One region of the Bacillus sp. ABA4_010 genome, then DNA from elsewhere that is predicted to be linked to it. Evidence: riboswitches for the same ligand, from Rfam matches in the RefSeq annotation. Region 1 holds a riboswitch; each other region holds the start of a gene.
The links. A riboswitch is a leader RNA that binds a small molecule or an ion and turns the genes downstream of it on or off. The one in region 1 is predicted to bind cyclic di-GMP.

Region 1 (2,202 bases):
GAGTTGGATATGGTTGAGCAGCATGAGGAGGCTGCTCCTAATCTTTTAACGATTGAGATTAGTCCGAATGAACGATTCTCCTTACAGTTAAATGTGAAAAATCCATTAAAAGATGGAAAGATTGAACCGGTCGTTGTCAGTTTCTCAGCGAATCAGGAAGATATTGAGGAAGCTTATGAACGGCTGATCTTTGATGCCTTACTTGGTGACGCTACATTTTTTGCTCATTGGAAAGAAGTGGAGTTATCATGGCAGTGGATACAGCCAATTTTAGAAGCGTTTGAAGAAAACAGTGTGCCGCTTTATCCGTATCCTTCAGGTTCAATGGGGCCTGAAGCGTCTAATTGGTTAGTAGAAGAAGATGGATTTAAATGGTGGGAGTAACAGATACCATTGAAGGGGAATAAGGATGATGTGAGAGTCGTCTGTTTAGGAAAACCTCTATTAAAATTTACTAGCCTATGAATATGAAGTCACTGCATGATGAAAGGATAGGTATATTGCCTTAATTTTCAATATTGTGTATAATTGGAAATAAATGTGTCTAAAGGACTAATAACATGACAAAATGATAAAGGCAAATTCATCGAAAGGTGAAGACGCAAAGCTATAGGGACTAAAGTCGAAGGACGATGTCAGCCAGCTACCAATGCATATTTCGAGCAAGCAGGTTCGTTGGTAGCTGGCGGCATTGAAATTGTTAGACTCCCCTAATAATTTCAATGCCGTTTTCTTATGGCTTCAGAGACATAGGGAAGTAATGTTCAAAATGAGCGAAGCTTCTACATACATAAAGGCGAGGGAAGATTCATGTCATTGCTACATTTTTCTTTAGGTTTAATAGTAGGTAGTCTACTCTTCAAAGTATTGAGCAAATGTGAAAAAATTAAGCGAAAAGCGGTACTGGAGTATGAACATCATCTTGTTCGACTAGTCGAAAGGTCGAAAGATATTTTGTACTATTATGAAGTAAAACCAGAGTATAAGCATAAGTATACAAGTCCTTCTGTTGAAGATTTCTTAGGAGAAGGAACGCTGGAAGAGCTCAACAGCAATCCCGATACCCCTTTTAATATTATTCACCCGGATGATTACGAGATTATGAAAAGAAAAGTAAGTGGTGAAATAGATTATAGTAAACCGATTATTCAAAGATTGAGAGACAAGGAAGGAAATTATAAATGGTTTGAAGAATATACGACTCCAATCTATGAAAACGGTGAATTGGTAGCGATTCAGGGAATTATGCGGAATGTAGATGAAAAAATGAAGCTACAGCAGGAGTTGGAATATAAACTTACTCATGATACGTTGACAACGGTCTACAATCGGGAGTTTTTTGAGCGAAATATGGAAATATGTAATCAGTATATAGATATATCGGCAGCCGTTATTTGCTGTGACTTAGATGAGCTGAAGTATTGCAATGACAACTATGGTCATAAAAAAGGGGATAAGCTTATTCAGGAGGCTGCTAAATTATTAAAGCAGCATTGCTCTGAGAATGCCATTGTTTCTCGAATAGGTGGTGATGAGTTTGTCGTTCTTCTTGTGCATACGGAGAAAGCCGCAGTGGAAGCTCTTTATGAAAAGCTTTTAATGGCAATCGATGAATACAATACAAGCGGTAACGACGTACAAATCAGCATGTCGATTGGATATGCGTTCAGTGAACATTCACTCGGAAACATGGATCGTTTGTTCATTGAAGCCGACCAGAACATGTATGAACAGAAACGAACGAAAAAAAGACAGCGTGCCAGTTTATTCAGTTGACGTACTTCGCCTGCAGGAAGACAGTGAAAGAACCGTTCAGGGAACGTTCTAACCTGTTTGTCTGCAGTTTTTTTATGAATAAATGCTATTTTTTTCGTGAATGGATGAATGCTGGAAACATTAAATGATACAATACCCCTGTAGGCTCGTACTTCTTTGAAGAGCAATGAAGGTGATGAAAGATGTACATAACCGTAACTGTTCACGTATATAAAGGATACAGCGCACGATGATACATAATGAGGAGGAAAAACTAGAATGGAATTTGATGTCAGTATGGACCACCTAGTGAAAATTAAAGTCATTGGAGTGGGCGGTGGAGGAAATAACACCGTAAACCGAATGGTGGAGCATGGCGTTCAAGGTGTGGAATTTATTGCTGTGAATACAGATGCACAGGCACTCAACTTATCAAAAGCAGATGTA
Region 2 (2,202 bases), 580 kb from region 1:
TTTTCGAATTGAAATGCCTTTTGAGCTTGGAAATGAATTTCAAGGACTGACTACTTCATTTGAAATTGTATTGTATGCTGAAGGAATGAACGATGGTGGTGGCGGTGGAGGCGGTTCAGACGACGATCAAGACCCTGATAATGACCAAGACCCTGATAACGATCAAGACCCTGATAATGACCAAGACCCTGATAATGACCAAGACCCTGATAATGACCAAGACCCTGATAATGACCAAGACCCTGATAATGACCAAGACCCTGATAATGACCAAGACCCTGATAATGACCAAGACCCTGATAATGACCAAGACCCTGATAATGACCAAGACCCTGATAATGACCAAGACCCTGATAATGACCAAGACCCTGATAATGACCAAGACCCTGATAATGACCAAGACCCTGATAATGACCAAGACCCTGATAATGACCAAGACCCTGATAATGACCAAGACCCTGATAATGACCAAGACCCTGATAATAGTCAAGATCCTGGTGAAGAGAATGATGATGATCCCGTCTCTCCAGAGAATACTTCGACTATTGATGATTCATCAGACGAAACAAGTAATGTACTACCTGATGATAAACTGCCTTTAAACAGTGGAGGACCTTTGGCATCCGAAGACGTTATCATCCCTTCCAACCAAACTACGCCTGCTCAAAGGACAGGTCTTCTCCTGCCTAATACGGCAACAAATATCTTTAACCTCTTGTTCGCAGGTATCGTAATGCTTGCTGCAGGGATAATGTTATTGTTCATACAACAAAGAAGAAAAAAATATAAACAATAGCACCTTTTGAGCAAAAATAAAAAAGCGTTTATGCTCTCATAAACGCTACTCCCCTTTATCTTGTTTCATTTTCCACTTATTGAATTCAAGAAATTGCTTAAATTCCTCTTTAGATACCCCTGACTCCATGGCCTCCCTCACTAAGTTTGCCCAGTCAGAGTCAAGCTGGTCATAATTTACTTCCTTTTTTTCTTGCTGAATAAGTGATTGGACAGAAATGCCTAGTACGGCTGATATTTTTTCCAAAAATTGGACAGAAGGGTTAGATTGAAGGTTACGTTCAATTGAGCTTAAATATGATTTTGCGACTCCTGCTTTCTCTGCTAGTTCAGATAGTGATAATTGTTTTTGCAAGCGTAATTGCTTTATGCGTTGACCGATCATATTTTCACCTTCTCTTTCTCTTAACCCCATTATCATATCATATCTGGTCCATCTCCGTTAATAGGAAGACAACAAAAACACCTATTTTTTACACTGTTCCTGTCGGATTTGGCTGGTTAGAAAGTCTTGAATCTCTTTTTCTGTAAGACCTAAATCCAATGCTTCTAACACTAGATCTACCCATTCTTCATCTAATAGTTTCTCTCTGGCAATCATAGTCTCCTCCTAAAATACAGTTTGTATCTCAGGCAGTCCAGCCGTCATAGTTGTAAAACAACGTTAGACCCGTAACTTTGCGTCCTTATTTTTCAATAAGTTTGCCCTTACTCGAGAGTTCTACTTCACTTTATGCTTTTCATAGATACAATATTACTAGTAGGTTTACACTATAAAAATAGTATAATTGACGAACATCTAAAATCGTGTAGAACGTTGTCAGAGAATTTTGTATATTTTTAAACAAATTTCTCTCCCTATCGGTTCGCTTTAATAAGTTCATCCATCTTCATTTACGTTTCTCTTCAAAGGCTTCCTAAGCGGATGGCACTACCCTTGATTCATCCGCTTAAATTTAGAAAGTTCGACATATCCAAAGCGCAGTCATGTCGAACTTTCTAGGTCGATTGATATATCATTTTTATTTTTTGATAATTTCATTTTTTTGCTGCTCAGTAATAATACCCATTTTATAAAACAAGTACACATATTGCTGAATTTTTTGTTGGGAAGAAAGACATTTCATCAACATTACCCCCTTATGCTTTTAATACAGTTTATTTCCTTCATGCAATAAAGTTTCCTTTATGCAATAAAATTCCACTCTTAACTTCAACCCCTCATCATTTATTGAATAAAATGGTTATTAATGAGACAATAACTACAATAACTTGAAAAGAAGGGGGACGATTTCTTTGGAATTTGCCTTTCTCATCATCATTTTCATTATTTTTCTCGTCGCTGCCTTCTCGAGAAAAACGAAATCACATCATCGTTCAAGCGGAACTTCCAGCTCTTTTACACCA
Region 3 (2,202 bases), 650 kb from region 1:
CGGTTCCCCACCGTAAAATTCCACAATCTCGCCGTTCCCAAGGACGCTAATGCTAACACTTTGTCCCATCACAGGAAGATCATTATGTAGTTTTTCAAACATGAAATGGTAACGAACCGGCTCTGTTAAATTCATGGACCCTTGATGATAACGTCCATTGTCAGTCATGACTCGATACGAACGATCTGGCGCATGTGCTTTTATAAATGCTTCCGCCGTTTGAAGTGCCTCTTTTTCTGTTACTTTTGCTGGAAAAAGAGCGTCTTTCGTATCAGCTGGAGAGTAATAAAACGATTGAAGCTCTAAATCTTCCCCGATGAACTCAGCACCGCCGTATTCTGTTTTGCTTCCAGACTCTTTATGAAATGAAAGATGATAACGGACGACTCCTTCCTCATCTTCCATATAACGATGCCCTGTATCAAAATAGAAATCTTGACTCACTAAATGGTCAAACTTGCCTGGAAACCATTTTTTTAGCTTTTGGATTAGCATTTCTTTCGTAACTTCTGACTCTGTGCTTGCCACCATAAACATCGGCTTATCCTGTGCCTGCAAGTTCATCTCATTCGCCAACGCTTCCGTCGAAAAACCTCCGAATGCTAAAGCTGCAGATAACGATATAACACCTATTTTCTTACTCTTCACTTGATTTCCCCCTCTTTCTTTCTTTACACACTAAATGGTAACATATCCCATAATTAAAATACCATTTTTTTCTATAAATTTGAAAGAAAAATAGAACAAAAGGTCTCTTTATTCCGCTACATGCAACTATTAATCTAGGAATTTCGACATGATGATTGAATAAAAGATAAAAGCGTTCAAAACGAGAAATGAATATCCACTTCCTGTTTCGAACGCTTTTATCAAGTTGCTATTTATACACTATATATACTTAATAGAAAAACGTCACAAGAGGTTCTTTATCCCTCCTAAATGATCATTCAAAGGTTAGAAAATTCGGCATCACCACCCTTTGGTCATACCGAATTTTCTAAATCGATTTATATAGCAGCCGTTTCATATTTCAAAGGCTGCAAAACAAGCTCTAACATGTCAATATGAGGTTTGACTACAAAATCCGCGGCACCAAGTTCAATGGCATCCACAATAATTGACTGTTGGTAAAAAGCCGAATAAATAATGACATTAGCTAACGGATTCATCGTTTTAATTTCTTTTAGTACCATTAATCCGTCCACTTGCGGCAAAATAAGGTCGAGTATGACGAGATGTGGAGCAGATTGCTTATAGTATTCGATGGCTTCTTCTCCATTACTAGCTTCCAAAATTGTGTAGTATCCATTATTCCATAATATATCTTTTAATCTCTTTCTCACAGGTAAACAATAATCACAAATAAGTACTGATTTGTTCAAAACATACTACTTCCCTTTCTTCATAAATTAGGCAAATGAGAACGGAGTCATATTGTTCACGTAACAAAATGGCGAAAAAAATTCCTCCATTTCGGCAACCCGGCCACCATGGTAATCGACATTACTTTAGGTCCGTGGCTTTGCGTCTCCCACTTTCGTGAAATTTGCCCTAGTAGTATATTATCATAAAAATGTAAAAAGATGTCGAAAAATGTATACCAGAGGAAATATTGTCAGATTTAATCCATTTATGTATAGTTAAGCAATTAATCTAAGCATACGTAATAGACAATACTGTGTAAAGCCAATATGAGTATATAAGCAAAAAGAGCTCCTAGATGTCCCGAAAAAAGAAGGCTAGAAACAGTCGTCATTTTCTTCCCTTCTTTTTTCAGATTTGATTAGGCCGCTCTGTTCAACTGAAAAGATTATTCAGCTTTCTTCTCCTGTTCTGATTGTTCTTTCTCACCCTCACAACCACTCGCTTGCTCATCGGTTAATGCAACTTCTTCAAATACAACGTCGCAGCAATCTTTTTTAGGCTTTGAGAATAAATTTTTAATTGTACTCATTTTATTGATCATTGGTTTCACCTCCTTTTAAAGAACTGTTTGTACGATAAATCCAGTTGTCATCGCCACCATTAAAATGGACACTACAAATGCAGCCACTAACTTTGGTTTAAACAATTTGTTCAATAACACAACTTCAGGTATACTCGCTCCCGCTCCTCCTATCAGAAGGGCGATAATAGCTCCAATTCCCATCCCTTTACTGACTAATGCATCCGCTATCGGTAAAATGGCTTCAGCGCGAATAT
Region 4 (2,202 bases), 870 kb from region 1:
GTTCAAGTCACCTTCAACAATTATGAAGTAAAAAATAAAAACCACGGCTTAGGAAACCGTGGTTGAAGACATTATGGTTTCATGTCCATCCACCCATGAATGGAATGAATGGCAAAGCCGTCGAAGCTAGAGAATGATTGATAATGAGATTGGACGATGTCTAATTGGTTGAACATGTACGAGCTGCCTTCTTCATAAAATGAAACGAAATTCGCTTCAAGCGATTGAAGCGTTTCAACACCAATCGTTACCTTTTTATGATGAATGGCTGCATAATTCATTTCGTTTTTGACAAGCTCAATGATGCCGTTTGCTCCTGCTGCTCCGTCACGGTACGCCATAATTGTGACAGAGTCTGTATTGGAAATGACCCAATCAGATAATTTTCCTTTTCCGTTTCGGTTATTGTACGATTTTTCATCAAACCAAAACGGAATATCTGCCGTCAGTGGCAAGTTAAGCGCTGCAGACGATGCTTTTGCATCCATCAGAAGCGTTTGGTACGCTAATACTGTTTTGGCATATTGGCTCGTCCAGCCTGCATATAAATAAGGCTCTACATCTAAGTGAATACCGGAAAATTTTTCTCCGCTAGCCGCTTGTGATTGATAAGTTGCGACCCAAGAAAAGAAGTTACGAGCGGATTTTTGCCCTTGAGTGGAAACCCAATTTGGGGCACCGTCAAGTGCGTACACGGCAATACCTTTTGTCCCCGCTTTTTGAATGAATGTGCGATACGCTTGGACGGGAATGTGTTTGCTTACTTGAAGGAAAACACTCGTTACGTTCTTTTGCTCCATAAATGTAAGCAAGCGGTCTGTCTGTTGAACGATGGCACTTGTATCCCAAAGCCATGTGGAATAGCCACTAGTTTGTTGTGCGGCCTCTGCTTGTTGCTGTGTTCCCGCTACCCCTGTACCTTGCAGTATGCAGGCAATGATCATCAGCATCAAAACCTTTTTCATTCGTTTCATATATACCTCTCCTTTTTGAATGAGCCACGCCCTTTCAAAAAGGAGAATGGCAACCTGGCAACCGTACAGTAAAACTGGTTAGGCCCATGGCTTTGCGTCCTTGCCTTTCGACAAGTTTGCCTTTTCATTTTTTATGATTCTTACTGTTTATATCGGCTCTTCACATAGATTGTGAAGAGGTTGTTTCTGTTTGGACAAAAAAATTAAAAATTTCACACATTTCCAGCAAATTTGCCTTCATTTAATTGCATGATGACCCGCTCCAGCTCTACTTGCGGAAGAGGTCTGCTAATGTAATAGCCTTGAATTTCATCACATTTCAGTTTCTTCAGCAGTTCCATAACATCTTTTGTTTCAATGCCTTCAGCGACGACTTTTAAATTTAATTCGTGAGCTAAATACGTAATGGCTTTGACAATCGCTGTATCTTCCGTATACTCCGCTACTTCTTGAATGAAAGCTCGATCGATTTTCAGCGAGTTGATGGGAAACTTCCGTAAATAATTAAGGGACGAAAAACCTTTTCCAAAATCATCAATTGCAACAGACACATTCATTTCCCGCAGTCTTTTTAAACAGGCGATACATTCTTCTGTATTATCAATGAAGCTGTTTTCCGTAATTTCAATTTCCAGTAAGCTTGGATCGAGCTTTGTTTTCTTTAAAATTCGGTCAACGACATTTGAAAAGTTGGGGAGACGAAAATGAAGCGGTGAGATATTAACCGCCATTTTAATTGGAGAAGCAAAAGAATGACGATTCCATTCTTTATTTTGCTGACAGGCTTTTTCCAACACCCATTCATCCAGTTCAATAATGAGACCCGTATCTTCTGCAATTGGAATAAATTTAGCTGGCGAGACATTTCCTAATCGTGGACTATTCCACCGCAGCAACGCTTCGACACCATTCACTTGCTCTGTTCGTAAGTCTAATTTCGGCTGAAAATGAAGCTCCAACTCATTATTTTGAATGGCTTTTCGTAAGTGTTGTTCAATTAGCAGCGTTTCTTCATGGTGTTCATTCATCTTTCGCTCATATATGGCAAAAGTATTCCGTCCTTGTGCTTTTGCGACATACATCGCGGTATCCGCATTTTTTAACAATGTATCATAATTATCGCCATGGTCAGGGAAAATGCTGATGCCAATGCTCGGAGTCGTATGAATCTCTAATCCGTTATCCAATAAAAACGGTTTTTCATAGATAGCAAGAAGGTCTTTGGCGT

Region 2: another riboswitch for cyclic di-GMP. It lies ahead of ACXAEO_RS15280 (anti-repressor SinI family protein); the one in region 1 lies ahead of ACXAEO_RS12495 (sensor domain-containing diguanylate cyclase).
Region 3: another riboswitch for cyclic di-GMP. It lies ahead of ACXAEO_RS09100 (response regulator); the one in region 1 lies ahead of ACXAEO_RS12495 (sensor domain-containing diguanylate cyclase).
Region 4: another riboswitch for cyclic di-GMP. It lies ahead of ACXAEO_RS07990 (amidase); the one in region 1 lies ahead of ACXAEO_RS12495 (sensor domain-containing diguanylate cyclase).

Annotation. Positions count from the first base shown of each region.
Region 1 covers NZ_JBSWUN010000003.1:2,254,042-2,256,243, reverse strand. Annotated here, with positions in the region: partial or broken gene zwf (glucose-6-phosphate dehydrogenase) at 1-384, shown strand, start outside; cyclic di-GMP riboswitch class I at 567-651, shown strand; gene ACXAEO_RS12495 (sensor domain-containing diguanylate cyclase) at 811-1,776, shown strand; partial or broken gene ftsZ (cell division protein FtsZ) at 2,035-2,202, shown strand, end outside.
Region 2 covers NZ_JBSWUN010000003.1:2,835,285-2,837,486, forward strand. Annotated here, with positions in the region: gene ACXAEO_RS15270 (LPXTG cell wall anchor domain-containing protein) at 1-796, shown strand, start outside; gene ACXAEO_RS15275 (helix-turn-helix domain-containing protein) at 842-1,180, opposite strand; gene ACXAEO_RS15280 (anti-repressor SinI family protein) at 1,262-1,396, opposite strand; cyclic di-GMP riboswitch class I at 1,425-1,512, opposite strand; gene ACXAEO_RS15285 (hypothetical protein) at 2,092-2,202, shown strand, end outside.
Region 3 covers NZ_JBSWUN010000003.1:1,601,249-1,603,450, reverse strand. Annotated here, with positions in the region: gene ACXAEO_RS09105 (YcdB/YcdC domain-containing protein) at 1-648, opposite strand, end outside; gene ACXAEO_RS09100 (response regulator) at 1,008-1,382, opposite strand; cyclic di-GMP riboswitch class I at 1,473-1,561, opposite strand; gene ACXAEO_RS09095 (hypothetical protein) at 1,811-1,966, opposite strand; gene ACXAEO_RS09090 (permease) at 1,982-2,202, opposite strand, start outside.
Region 4 covers NZ_JBSWUN010000003.1:1,387,615-1,389,816, reverse strand. Annotated here, with positions in the region: gene ACXAEO_RS07990 (amidase) at 72-974, opposite strand; cyclic di-GMP riboswitch class I at 1,020-1,105, opposite strand; gene ACXAEO_RS07985 (sensor domain-containing protein) at 1,187-2,202, opposite strand, start outside.